DNA from 2 places in the Microbacterium pumilum genome. Region 1 is predicted to be linked to the other one. Evidence: predicted binding sites of a transcription regulator. Region 1 holds the regulator's gene; the other holds the start of a gene.

Region 1 (6,997 bases):
CTGTGGATCGATGTCTCGCATGCTTCAGCCGGAGATGTCGCCCGGTGGTGCGAACGGCTGCTCGACGAGGCCGGGGTCGCGGTGGCCCCCGGGACTGCGTTCGGCGCCTCCGGCGAGGGCTGGATCCGCGTCTGCGTTGCGAGCGACCGCGCGTCCCTGCTCGAGGGACTGCGCAGGCTGCCGTCCCCGGCCTGATCCCCCCGCACGTTCTGCACAGGCACCGTCCCCGTACAGGGGTCGCGCCGGGCGGCGCGCTCCGCCCCGGTAGAATCAGGCAGTCATGTCACCCCGCGCCCTGAAGTCTCTCGAGCCCGCCGCGACCCCGCCCGAGCTGATCCGCAACTTCTGCATCATCGCCCACATCGACCACGGCAAGTCGACGCTGGCCGACCGGATGCTGCAGATCACCGGCGTCGTCTCGGACCGTGACATGCGCGCGCAGTACCTCGACCGCATGGACATCGAGCGCGAGCGCGGCATCACGATCAAGAGCCAGGCGGTGCGGATGCCGTGGGCCCTCGATGGGCAGACCTACGCGCTGAACATGATCGACACCCCCGGGCACGTCGACTTCACGTACGAGGTCAGCCGTTCGCTCGCGGCGTGCGAGGGCGCCATCCTGCTGGTGGATGCCGCGCAGGGCATCGAGGCGCAGACCCTCGCGAACCTGTACCTCGCCCTCGAGAACGATCTGCACATCATCCCCGTGCTCAACAAGATCGACCTGCCGGCCGCCGACCCCGAGAAGTACGCCAAGGAGCTCGCGAGCCTCATCGGCGGCAAGCCAGAGGACGTGCTGCGGGTCAGCGGCAAGACCGGCCTCGGCGTCGAAGAGCTGCTGAACCATGTCGTGGCGCAGATCCCCCCGCCGAAGGGTGATCCGGATGCGCCCTCGCGCGCCATGATCTTCGACTCGGTCTACGACTCGTATCGCGGAGTCATCACCTACGTGCGCATGATCGACGGATCGCTCAACCCGCGGGAGCGCATCCAGATGATGTCGACGCGCGCCATGCACGAACTGCTCGAGATCGGCGTCTCGTCGCCCGAGCCGACCCCGACCAAGGGTCTGGGTGTGGGCGAGGTCGGCTACCTGATCACGGGTGTGAAAGATGTGCGCCAGTCGAAGGTCGGCGACACGGTCACGAACGCCGCGAAGCCGTCGAAGAACGCGCTCCCCGGATACACCGACCCGAAGCCCATGGTCTTCTCGGGGCTCTATCCGATCGACGGCAGCGACTACCCCGTGCTGCGTGAAGCGCTCGACAAGCTGAAGCTCTCGGACGCCTCGCTGAACTACGAGCCCGAGACGTCTGTGGCCCTCGGATTCGGATTCCGCTGCGGATTCCTCGGGCTGCTGCACCTCGAAATCGTCACCGAGCGGCTCGAGCGCGAGTTCGGCCTCGATCTGATCTCGACCGCGCCGTCCGTGACCTATGAGGTGACGACCGACGACAAGAAGACGTACACGGTCACGAACCCGAGCGAGTTCCCGTCGGGGACCAAGATCGCGAGTGTCACCGAGCCGATGGTGAAGGCTGCGATCCTCGCACCCAAGGACTACGTGGGCACGATCATGGAGCTCTGCCAGTCCCGGCGCGGCACCCTGCTCGGAATGGAGTACCTCGGCGAGGACCGCGTCGAGATCCGCTACAAGATGCCGCTCGGCGAGATCGTCTTCGACTTCTTCGACAACCTGAAGTCGAAGACGGCGGGCTACGCATCCCTCGACTACGAGCCGAGCGGTGATCAGGAGGGCGACCTGGTGAAGGTCGACATCCTGCTGCAGGGTGAGGCGGTCGACGCGTTCAGCGCCATCGTGCACCGCGACAAGGCCTACGCATACGGGGTGCTCATGACCGAGCGGCTGAAGAAGCTCATCCCGCGCCAGCAGTTCGAGGTGCCGATCCAGGCGGCCATCGGCGCCCGCATCATCGCCCGCGAGTCGATCAGAGCGATGCGCAAGGACGTCCTCGCGAAATGCTACGGCGGCGACATCACCCGCAAGCGCAAGCTGCTCGAGAAGCAGAAGGAGGGCAAGAAGCGCATGAAGATGGTCGGGCGCGTCGAGGTCCCTCAGGAGGCGTTCATCGCGGCACTCTCCGGCGACACCGAGAGCAAAGAGAAGAAGTAGCGGATGCCGCGCCCCGGCGCCGTCAGGCTGCCGGTGCGCGCGCTGCGCAGATCGGTAGGCTGAACACCATGCGTCGAGGAACCTTCCGGGACGACACCGTCGACTACGCCGCCGTCGGCGCGACGCAGGCGCCCGACCTGATGCAGTACCCGCCGGAGCGGAGCATCCCGGCCGAGGAGTCGTGGCGGATCGGCAGCGGCGAGTCTCGTTTCCAGACCGCGAGCGATGCTCTGCTGTCCTGGGCGGCGCAGCGGGGAGCCGGGCTGGAGCTCAAAGATGTGCGCCCGGCATCCGGACCCATGTACTCAGGTGTCAGCTTCGACGGGGAAGGCAACGCGATCGCGCCGAGCCGCACCGATGCCGATCTGCGCTACGACGCGGACGGCACCCCCTACGTCGGAGCGGGCACCACGATCCGCGTCGACGGCCGGGTGAAAGGCCTGCGCGCGGATGCCGTGCTGCGAGTCATCTTCGCCGTCGAAGAACCACGTCGCGTGGGATTCGCGCTCGGCACGGTGTCGGATTCGGTCGTGAGCGGCGAGGAGTCGTTCATGCTCGAGTGGAACGACAAGGATGAGGTCTGGTTCACCGTCCGCGCGTTCGACGCCCCCGAGGCCGTGCTCTACAAGGTGCTGCCTCGGCTGACGCGCCGACGCCGACGGGAGCTGTTCACGCGGTATCTCCGCGCGATCTCGCCGCTGTACAGCACATCCGCGTGAGGCGCTGATGGGCTCCGCGCTGCCGCTCGGCGAGCCGGCGCCGGCCGACGGCTCACTGCCGCCCGGCACGGCGATCGACGCCCGCACATCGTTCGGCGTCTATCTGCACGTGCCGTTCTGCCGCGTTCGGTGCGGCTACTGCGACTTCAACACCTACACATCGAGTGAGCTGCAAGGGGCAAGGCAGGACCAGTACGCCGACACGCTGCTGCAGGAGATCACCCTCGCCCGGCGGGTGCTGGAGGCATCAGGCCCGCTCCGGCCGGCGCGCACCGTGTTCTTCGGCGGCGGCACGCCGACACTCCTGCCGCCGGGCGATCTCGGACGGATGCTCGGGGGAGTGCGTTCGGCGTTCGGGATCGAGGCGGATGCCGAGGTCACCGTCGAGGCCAATCCCGACACGGTGACGGATGACGTCGCGGCCGAGCTCGCGGTATCCGGAATCACCAGGATGTCGATCGGTATGCAGTCGGCGGTCCCGCGCGTGCTCGCGGCGCTCGACCGCACGCACGAGCCGGCGAACGTGCGGACGGCGCTGATCGCCGCGCGCAGCGTGGGGCTCGATGTCAGCCTGGACCTGATCTACGGCGCACCGGAGGAGACACTCGACGACTGGCGCACATCGCTCGAAGAGGCCATCGCGCTCGCGCCCGATCACATCTCGGCGTACGCGCTGATCGTCGAGGACGGCACGAAGCTTTCGCGGCAGATCCGTCGCGGCGAGGTGCCGGCGCCCGATGACGACCTGCAGGCCGACATGTACGAGCTCGCCGACGAGCTGCTCGCCGCGGCCGGCTACGAGTGGTATGAGGTGTCGAACTGGGCGCGAGACGAGTCGCAGCGCTCTCGTCACAACCTCGCCTACTGGCAGGGCACCGACTGGTGGGGCTTCGGCCCCGGCGCACACAGCCACATCGGGGGTGTGCGCTTCTGGAACGTCAAGCATCCCGCGGCCTACGCACAGCGGCTCGCGGCGGGTGAGTCTCCCGCGGCTGGTCGTGAGAGGCCGGATGCCGCGGCTCGCGCGCTCGAGAGCGTGCTGCTGCGCACCCGGATCCGCGAGGGACTGCCCATCTCCGAGCTGCTGGGCGAGGGGCGCCATGCGGTCGCGGCGCTGATCGCCGATGGCCTGGTGGACGGGCCGTCGGCAGTGCGCGGCACGATCGTGCTCACCCGGCGCGGGCGCTTGCTCGCCGATGCCGTGGTGCGGGCGCTCACCGACTGACGCGCTTCCAGACCGGGCAGGATCCATCCGGTAGAATTGGCACTCCAGTCATGCGAGTGCCAGTGACCCTGGTGCCGAGAGCGGCGTGAGGAGGCGGGATGGTCAGCGAACGCGGTCTGCAGGTGCTGCGAGCGATCGTCCAGGACTACGTCGACACGCGAGAACCCGTCGGCAGCAAGGCGATCGTCGAACGGCACGCGTTCGGCGTGTCTGCCGCGACCATCCGCAACGACATGGCTCTCCTCGAAGACGAAGAGCTCATCGCCGCCCCGCACACCTCATCGGGCCGTGTGCCCACCGACAAGGGCTACCGGGTGTTCGTCGATCACCTCTCGGCTCTGCGCCCGCTCAGCCCCGCCCAGCGCACCGCGATCTCCTCGTTCCTCGAGGGCCCCGGTGACCTCGACGACGTGCTGGTCCGCACCGTGCGGGCACTCACCCAGCTGACCGGCCAGGTCGCCATCGTCCAGTACCCGTCGTTCGCGCGAGCACGCGTCACGCATGTCGAGCTCGTGCAGCTCGGCGCTGGACGCATGCTCGTCATCGTCGTGACCGACACCGGTCGGGTCTCGCAGCGGATGACGGTCGTCGGCGCCGATTTCGACGACGAGGATCTGGCCCGGATGCGCGCCGAACTCGGCACGCTCCTCGTCGGCCGCTCGGTGCGTGAAGGCGTGCAGCGCATCGGCGACCACCTCGCGCAGGCCAGTCCGGCAGCCGCGTCACGCGACGCAGCCATCGCGGTGATTCTGCGGGTCGTCGCCGAGGAGCTGGAGGAGTTCCGTCAGGACCGGCTCGTCCTCGCCGGAAGCGCCACCCTCGCGCGACGCGAGGCCGACTTCCGCGGCAGCATCTACCCCCTTCTCGAGGCCATCGAGGAGCAGGTGACGATACTCCGGCTCATGAGCGAGATGGTCGCCGACGACCAGGGGCTCGCCACGAGCATCGGCCGCGAGAACGAGCCGTTCGGTCTGGGTGAGGCCTCGGTGCTCGCAAGCGATTACGACGCCACCGGTTCGCGCGCCCGCGTGGGCGTGCTCGGACCGACGCGAATGGATTACCCGACGAACCTCGCCGCCGTGCGGGCTGTGGCCCGCTACCTCACGCGGCTGCTCGAAGAAGACGAGAGCAGCCGCTGAACGTCGGCGACGAATTGACACGATCCGCGGCGTGCCGCGGCAAGGAAGGCGATTGTGGCTGACCATTACGAGGTGCTCGGCGTCGCGCGCGATGCGAGCACCGACGAGATCAAGAAGGCGTACCGACGCCTGGCGCGGCAGCTGCACCCCGACGTGAACCCCGGTGCGGAGGCGTCCGAACGGTTCAAGCTCGTGACTCACGCCTATGACGTGCTCAGCGACCCTGACCAGCGCGCCCGCTACGACATGGGCGGTGACCAGCCGTTCGGCGGCGCCGGAGGTGCCGGCGGGTTCGGCGGCTTCAGCGACATCTTCGAGACGTTCTTCGGCGCGGCCGGAGGCGGCCGGGCGGGTCGCCCGCGCTCACGGCGCGAGCGCGGACAGGACGCACTGGTGCGCGTCACCCTCGAGCTCGGGGATGTCGTGTTCGGCGTCCACCGAGAGATCGAGGTCGACACCGCGGTGGTCTGCGAGACATGCAAGGGCTCCTGCTGCCAGCCGGGCACCTCGCCCGTGACGTGCGACATCTGCCATGGCAGCGGAAACGTGCAGCGGCAGGTGCGCAGCCTCCTCGGCAACGTGGTGACCACGCAGCCCTGCAACGTCTGCCAGGGCTACGGCACGACGATCCCGTACCCTTGCGCGACCTGCCAGGGACAAGGCCGTGTACGCGCCCGCCGAACGGTGTCGCTCGACATCCCCGCCGGCGTCGAGACCGGTCTGCGGCTTCAGCTGCCCGGCTCGGGCGAGGTCGGTCCTGCCGGCGGCCCCAACGGCGACCTGTACATCGAGGTCACGGTGTCTCCGCACGAGACCTTCAGCCGTGACGGCGACGATCTGCTCGCCACGCTCGAGGTCTCGATGCCCGATGCCATCCTCGGCACCACGACGACGATCGAGTCACTCGACGGCTCCGTCGAACTCGAGCTCAGGCCCGGCGTGCAGGCCGGCGACATCCTGACCATCAAGGGCCGCGGCATCACCCCGCTACGCGGCTCGCAGCGCGGCGATCTGCGGGTCGGCGTGCACGTCGTCACGCCCACGCGCCTCGACGCCAGGGAGCGCGCGCTCATCGAGGAGTTCGCCCGGCGCACGAAGGCTCCGGGGCCGCGGCTTGCCGAGTTCCACCAGGGACTGTTCGCGAAGCTCCGCGATCGCTTCCGGAACGGCTGAGCCGGATGCCGCTCCACTTCGTCCTCGACGAGCCCACAGCTGCGGGTGCCGGGGACGTCGTGACGCTCACCGGCGCAGAGGCGCATCACGCGGCCACGGTACGGCGGGTGCGAGTCGGCGAGGACGTCACGATCGGCGACGGTCGCGGAGCGTGGCTGACGGGGGAGTGCCAGTCGGTGGCGCCTCGCGAGGTCGTGGTGCGGATCCTCGCCCGCTCCGACGTGCCGCGGCCCAGACCGCGAATCGTGCTGGTGCAGGCCCTCGCCAAGGGCGACCGGGACGAACTCGCGGTGCAGACGGCGACCGAGCTCGGCGTCGACGAGATCGTGCCGTGGCAGGCGGCGCGGAGCGTGTCGCGATGGGATGAGGCCAAGGCGGCCAAGGGTCGCGCACGTTGGGCGGCGATCGTCCGCGAGGCCGCCAAGCAGGCGCACCGCGCCTGGCTCCCCGAGGTCGCCGCGCTGCAGACCACCGCCGACCTTTCGCACCGTGCCGCGGCCGCCCGTGTGCTGGTCTTGGAGCCGACCGCCGAGACCGCCCTCACCGCGCTGTCGTTCACGACGGATGACGACATCGTCCTCGTCGTCGGACCGGAGGGCGGCATCGC
Region 2 (6,997 bases), 820 kb from region 1:
TCACCGAACCCCGCCGCTCCCCGCGAGCGCCGGGACGCAGTGCGCGAGAAGGCGCAGCAGGTCCACGTCAAGCAGTCGCGGGCGCGTGCGATGCGCACGGCCTCGATTTCGATCGCGGTCATCGCGATCGTGGCCGTGGCTGCGGTGGTGGTGACGTGGGCCGTCTCGTCCGCGGCATCCAAGCCGCTCATGCAACCTGCCAATGTGAGCGACGACGGGTTCATGGTGACGGACGTCAGTGGCGTCGGTCCGATGAGCGACACGAGTCAGACCGACGCGACCCCTACCGCCACGCCGACGGCCAAGGCGACGCCCGACCCGACCGCGACGCCGACCGACCAGTCGATGGTCGACATCCGCGTGTACGTCGACTACCTCTCGTCCGGTTCGAAGGACTTCCAGCTCGCGAACGTGCAGCAGCTGTCCGAGTGGGTCAATCAGGACGCCGCGACGCTGTCGTACTATCCGGTGGCCATGCTGACGGCGAAATCGAACGGCACGAAGTACTCGTTGCGGGCTGCAAGTGCTGCGGCGTGCGTGGCGACGTACTCGCCCGCCAAGTTCTTCGCGTTCAACAACGCACTCCTCACCCAGCAGCCCGATGTCGAGTCGGATGGTCTCACCGACGCCGAGCTCGCGACGCTCGCTGTCGCGGTCGGCTCAGACGCCCCCAAGCGGGTCAGCAAGTGCATCGAGGAGCAGTCGTTCTCGACGTGGGCCAAGGAAGCCACCGACCGGGCGCTCAGCGGTCTGCCCGACACCGATGACGTCGCGCTCACCGGCACCCCGATGGTGCTCGTCAACGGGACCCCCTACGTCGGAGCCCTCGACGACCCCAAGGAGTTCGCCCAGTTCGTCCTGACGATCGCGAGCGACGCGTACTACCAGGAGTCCGAAGAGACACCTTCGCCGACCGCGACCCCGTAGGCGGGCGGGTCCACAGCGACCACGTACCAGCGCCCGCCGCCGGTACACTGGACGCTCTGCCGACTTGGCGCAATTGGTAGCGCACCTAACTTGTAATTAGGGGGTTACGGGTTCAAGTCCCGTAGTCGGCTCGTGATGACGGGCGCCGACGGACGCGCGCACGTTCCGGCCTGGATCCTGCTGAGCGGTGCGGCCCTCGTCGGCATCCTGACGGCCCTGCAAGCCCGTGTGAACGGCCAGCTCGGCGCCCGCCTCGACGATGGGCTCGTCGCCGCGGCGATCTCGTTCGGCTCGGGACTCGTCATCCTCCTGGTGCTCTCGGCCGCGCTGCCCGCCGGTCGTCGCGGGGCGAAAGCCCTCACCGATGGCATCCGCGCCCGCACGATCCCATGGTGGATGATGGCGGGCGGGGCGGCGGGTGCGCTCACGGTCGCGACGCAGGGCCTGGCTGTCGGCGTGATCGGGGTCTCGCTCTTCACGGTCGGAGTCGTCGCCGGGCAGGCCGTGAACGGACTGTTCCTGGACCGCATCGGCTACGGACCCGCGGGAGTGGTGGCCGTCACTGTGCCCCGGGTGTTCGGCGGCCTGCTCGCGCTCGCCGCAGTCGGTCTGGCTCTCGTCGGAGGCGGGGTCAGCGGCATCCCGCTCTGGATGCTCGCGCTGCCCTTCGCGGCCGGTGTCGGCATCGCGTGGCAGCAGGCGACCAACGGCCGGCTGCGTCAGCGCGTCGGCACGCCGTTGACGGCGACCCTCGTGAACTTCATCGGAGGCACGATCATCCTCGTCGCCGCTGCGCTCGTCCGCGTGGCGATCGCCGGCGCGCCCGAGGCATTGCCGGCGGACCCGTGGATCTACACCGGTGGAGCGATCGGCGTCGCGTACATCATGCTGTCGGCCGCACTGGTCGGCTACACCGGAGTGCTGCTGCTCGGACTCGGCGTCGTCGTCGGACAGCTGGTGGCCTCCGTCATCATCGACGCGCTGTGGCCGGCCGCCGGCAGCCCGGGCCTCGTCCAGGAGATCGCGATGGTCGTCGTGGCGCTGTTGTCGGTCGCCGTCGCCGCCGAACCCTGGCGGCGGAGGCGGCGCTGAGGGGTCGGCGCCTACTCGGCGTGGTCGTCCGCCTTGGCAGCCTTGGCCTTCGGCATGCGCGCGATGTGGTGGCGCGCATCAACGGCCCGGCGCCTGCCCAGGCGAGAGCGGGGAGGCTTTCCCCCCACGTATAGCCAGCCCAGCAGCTCCTCGTTCTTGCCGAGTCCGTGCGCCTTCGCGATCGCCTTCGAGCGGGTGTAGTCACCCGTCCGCCAGAGGACTCCCCATCCCGCCTCGTCGAGCAGCAGGCTGAGGACGTGGGCGACGCCCGACGCGACGGCCTCCTGCTCCCAGCGCGGAACCTTGCTGCTCTTGCGATAGCTGGCCACGATCGCAATCAGCAGCGGGGCACGGAGCGGCTTCGACGACGAGCCGCGGTCGCCGTTCGCCTTGTTGATCGCCCGTCCGAGTCGTTCGCGGTCCGAGCCGCGCAGCTCGATCAGCCGCCACGGCCGCAGCGACGAGTGGTCGGCGACGCGGCCCGCGGCCGAGACGAGCGTCAGCAGCTCGGCATGCGAGGGAGCGGCATCCGTCACCCTCGACCACGAGCGACGGGCCCGGACCGCCTCGAGGGCACCCGTCATGCGTCGGAGCCGGGCGTGAAGTCCAATGAGAGGGAGTTCATGCAGTAGCGGTCGCCGGTGGGCGTGCCGAAGCCATCGGGAAAGACGTGCCCGAGATGTGAACCGCAGTTTGCGCATCGCACCTCGGTGCGCTGCATGCCGTGGCTGCTGTCATCGATGAGTTCGACCGCTTCCGGCCGGATCGACTCGTAGAAGCTCGGCCAGCCGCAGTGCGAGTCGAACTTCGTCCCGCTCTGGAACAGCTCGGCACCGCACGCGGCACACGTGTACAGCCCGGCTCGATGTTCGTCGAGCAGCTCGCCGGTCCAGGCTCGCTCGGTGCCCGCCTGACGGAGCACCGCGTACTGCTGGGGGGTGAGCTCGTCGCGCCACTGCGAGTCGCTCTTGTCAACGGCGTAGGTCATGAGTTCTCCTCGGATTTCAAGGGCAGTCGGTTCCATTCAACCGCAGGCGGGCGCCGCCCGTGCCACCGCGGCTGCACGTTCCCCGCGAGAATGAAGCCGTGCCGACCCCCGCCGATGCCGCCGTCGCGGCCCGTTACCTGCGATTCGCTCGGGATGAGGCACCTGGCCGCTCAGCGCTGTACGCCGACTGGGCAGCAGGAGTTGCCGCCGACGAGCCGACAGCGGCGGTGATCGCGCGCATTCCCGAGACGCATCGACAGCCGCCGCTCGTCTTCGCGGTGACGCGGCTGCTCGGCGCGCCGGAGGCCGCATACCCGACGTGGGCGGCGTGGCTCGCTGCGCACGCGGACGAAGTGGTCGCCGAAGCGTCTCGGCGGAGCCTGCAGACGAACGAACCGCAGCGGTGCGCGGCGCTTCTTCCCGCGCTCAGCGGCGTCGACGGCCCGCTCGCCCTCCTGGAACTCGGCGCGAGCGCAGGACTGTGCCTCTACCCCGACCGCTATTCGTACCGCTATGCGGGCGGGGTGGACCTTGATCCGGCCGGCGGCGTGTCGAGGGTGGTGCTCAGCTGCGCGGCATCGGGTGACCCGCCGCTCCGCCTGCCCGAGGTCGTCTGGCGAGCCGGGATCGATCTCGCCCCGCTCGACCCCGCGGACCCGGCCGATCGCCGTTTCCTCACCACACTGGTGTGGCCGGGTGAGACGGGAAGGGCAGCCCGCATCGAGGCCGCGCTCGACATCGCGGCGGCCGATCCGCCGCTGATGATCCGGGGAGACGCGTCCGACCCCGATGTGCTCCGGGCCGCGGCGCGCCGAGCGCCGGCAGGTGCGACGCTCGTCGTCACCACGCCGGGCGTCCTGCCGCACATCCCCCGCGCGGGTCGTGAGCGATTGATCACGGCGGTTCTCGACCTCGACGCCGTGTGGATCTCGATCGATCCGCCCGGACTGCATGACGCGTGGCATCCGCGGATCGATCCGGTGACGTGGCCGGGCTTCGTGCTCGGCCGCGACGGCGTTCCGCTCGCCGCCGTCGACCCGCTCGGCGCTTTCGTGGAGTGGCGTCACGGGGAGGCGGCGAGCCGGGGTTAGCGTGAGCGGGTGCCCCTCACTGATCGCGATCGCGCCATCCTCGCCTTCGAGGGCGAATGGCGTCGCCACGCGGGTGCGAAGGAAGAGGCGATCCGCTCAGACCTCGGGATGTCGCCCGCCCGGTACTACCAGCTGCTCGGGCGTCTCATCGACACCGCGGAGGCACAGGAGCACGACGCGATGCTCGTGAAACGCCTCCGCAGGCTTCGCGACGCGCGGCGAGAGCTGCGCCTCAGCCACGCCTCCGGCGACGCCGGGTAGCCGGCGCCCCGGCCCGGCGCACGAAAGCGCCGGGCGGCGGCCCGGTAACATCATCTGGTGCCGAAAACGACCTTCCCGCGGGATCGCTTCGACGACCTTCCGGACGCGGGTCGAGTCGGCGCACACCGTGCCGAGAACCCCCGCATGCGCGCCTGGGTCGTGCTGCTTTGGGCGGCGGTGGCGACCATCGTGCTGGTCGTGCTCGGGATCTTCGGCACACTCCTGGCCTCTGGCCGCATCGAGCTCTTCCCGACTCCTCAGCCCACGGTGACCCCGGTGCCGACCGTCGAGCCGGTGGTGGACACCTCGTACGAGGTCGTCATCCTGAACGCGACCCCGCAGGACGGCCTGGCGACGCAGATGAAGGATGTCGTCGTCGCGGCGGGCTGGCCCATCGACAACGTGCTCGCGAGCGAAGCCGGATCGGATGACTTCCCCGAGACGACCGTCTATTACCTCGCGCCGGAGGACCAGGCTGCCGCGGCGGGTCTCGCCGGCGTCATCGGTGGCGCGCTCGTCGTGCAGAGCGACACGTATCAACCCGCCGACCCGGCCGTACCGCAGCTGACCGTCGTCATCGGGCTGGATCGGACGGCGGCCGGGGCGACTCCGACGCCCGCTCCCTGACGACCCGCGCGACGCCGTGTTTCCAGTCGGTAAAACTTGGGCGCACGTATGTCAACAGTTGGTTTCCTAGCCCTTGGGCGGCTTTGCGGCGTGCCTACGATGAAGCCTGTCTTCAACCGCAACAGGAGATTCGTATGACCCAGGGCACCGTCAAGTGGTTCAATGCCGAGAAGGGTTTCGGGTTCATCACCGTGGCCGATGGGCAGGACGTCTTCGTCCACTACTCCAACATCGACATGTCAGGATTCCGCGTCCTCGAAGAGGGCCAGACGGTCGAGTTCACGGTCGGCGCCGGCCAGAAGGGCCCGCAGGCCGAATCGGTTCGCGTCGTAGCCTGAGTCGCTCAGCGTCGTAGCCGGAGTCGCCCCGCCGAGGGCGACATCCCTCCCGTGCCACCGCACCCCACCGACGTGGTGCGGTGACCGGCATGCAACCGGAAGGTCGACCCGTCCGCACAGGGCGGTGGCGGTGCCTTCCGTGTCGCACCGCGTCCTCGCGGCTTGCACTCGATAGGGGCGAGTGCCAGAATGGATTAGCACTCACTCCTGTCGAGTGCCAATGACCATCGCTTACGTCCGGGAGGGACGAACACATATGGCAAAGATCATCGCTTTCGACGAAGAGGCCCGTCGTGGCCTCGAGCGCGGCCTGAACATCCTGGCTGACGCCGTCAAGGTGACGCTCGGCCCCCGCGGTCGCAACGTCGTGCTCGAGAAGAAGTGGGGCGCCCCCACGATCACGAACGACGGCGTCTCGATCGCCAAGGAGATCGAACTCGACGACCCGTTCGAGAAGATCGGCGCGGAGCTCGTCAAGGAGGTCGCCAAGAAGACCGACGACGTCGCCGGTGACGGAACCACGACGGCCACCGTTCTGGCTCAGGCGCTCGTGAAGGAGGGCCTCCGCAACGTGGCCGCCGGCGCGGACCCGATCTCGCTCAAGAAGGGCATCGAGAAGGCCGTCAAGGCCATCACCGACCAGCTGCTCGAAGACGCCCGGGAGGTGACCTCGAAGGAGGAGATCGCCGCGACCGCTTCCATCTCGGCCGCTGACCCCACGATCGGCGAACTCATCGCCGAGGCGATCGACAAGGTCGGCAAGGAGGGTGTCGTCACCGTCGAGGAGTCGCAGACCTTCGGCACAGAGCTCGAGCTCACAGAGGGCATGCGTTTCGACAAGGGATTCATCAACCCCTACTTCGTCACCGACCCCGAGCGCCAGGAGGCGGTCTTCGAGGACGCCTACATCCTGATCGCGAACCAGAAGATCTCGAACATCAAGGACCTTCTGCCCATCGTCGACAAGGTGATCCAGGACGGCAAGGAGCTCGTCATCATCGCGGAGGACGTCGATGGTGAGGCGCTCGCGACTCTCGTGCTCAACAAGATCCGCGGCATCTTCAAGTCGGCGGCCGTCAAGGCTCCCGGCTTCGGGGACCGTCGCAAGGCGCAGCTGCAGGACATCGCGATCCTCACGGGTGGCCAGGTCATCACCGAGGAGGTCGGTCTCAAGCTCGAGAACACCACCCTCGACCTGCTCGGCCGTGCTCGCAAGGTCATCATCACCAAGGACGAGACCACGATCATCGAGGGTGCCGGCGACTCGGCTCAGCTCGAGGGTCGCGTGACTCAGATCCGCCGCGAGATCGACAACACCGACAGCGACTACGACCGCGAGAAGCTCCAGGAGCGTCTTGCGAAGCTCGCCGGCGGCGTGGCCGTCATCAAGGCGGGCGCGGCCACCGAGGTCGAGCTGAAGGAGCGCAAGCACCGCATCGAAGACGCCGTTCGCAACGCGAAGGCGGCCGTCGAGGAGGGCATCGTCCCCGGCGGTGGCGTCGCACTCATCCAGGCCGGCAAGATCGCCTACGAGACCGAGGCCATCACCAGCCTCGTCGGTGACGAGGCCACGGGCGCGAACATCGTGCGTGTCGCGATCGAGGCTCCGCTCAAGCAGATCGCGCTGAACGCGGGTCTCGAGCCGGGCGTCGTCGCGAACAAGGTTGCCGAGC

The links. Region 1 encodes HrcA, which represses chaperone genes, less so after heat shock. Its sites were predicted from a motif close to TTNGCACTCGNNNNNNNCGAGTGCNAA; they were not measured.
Region 2: groL (chaperonin GroEL) is a predicted target of HrcA. The motif match lies at 5,519-5,545, and genes of this name have one in related genera.

What each region holds. Positions count from the first base shown of each region.
Region 1 is NZ_BAAAOH010000001.1:2,882,381-2,889,377, reverse strand. It holds gene ABD188_RS12920 (pyridoxal phosphate-dependent aminotransferase) at 1-195, shown strand, start outside; gene lepA (translation elongation factor 4) at 281-2,134, shown strand; gene ABD188_RS12910 (DUF1990 domain-containing protein) at 2,203-2,853, shown strand; gene hemW (radical SAM family heme chaperone HemW) at 2,861-4,078, shown strand; gene hrcA (heat-inducible transcriptional repressor HrcA) at 4,177-5,217, shown strand; gene dnaJ (molecular chaperone DnaJ) at 5,272-6,390, shown strand; gene ABD188_RS12890 (16S rRNA (uracil(1498)-N(3))-methyltransferase) at 6,396-6,997, shown strand, end outside.
Region 2 is NZ_BAAAOH010000001.1:3,699,527-3,706,523, reverse strand. It holds gene ABD188_RS16680 (DsbA family protein) at 1-927, shown strand, start outside; tRNA gene ABD188_RS16675 (tRNA-Thr) at 986-1,058, shown strand; gene ABD188_RS16670 (DMT family transporter) at 1,063-2,019, shown strand; gene ABD188_RS16665 (nitroreductase family protein) at 2,031-2,603, opposite strand; gene msrB (peptide-methionine (R)-S-oxide reductase MsrB) at 2,600-3,007, opposite strand; gene ABD188_RS16655 (DUF2332 domain-containing protein) at 3,106-4,098, shown strand; gene ABD188_RS16650 (DUF3263 domain-containing protein) at 4,108-4,359, shown strand; gene ABD188_RS16645 (LytR C-terminal domain-containing protein) at 4,417-4,986, shown strand; gene ABD188_RS16640 (cold-shock protein) at 5,121-5,324, shown strand; gene groL (chaperonin GroEL) at 5,581-6,997, shown strand, end outside.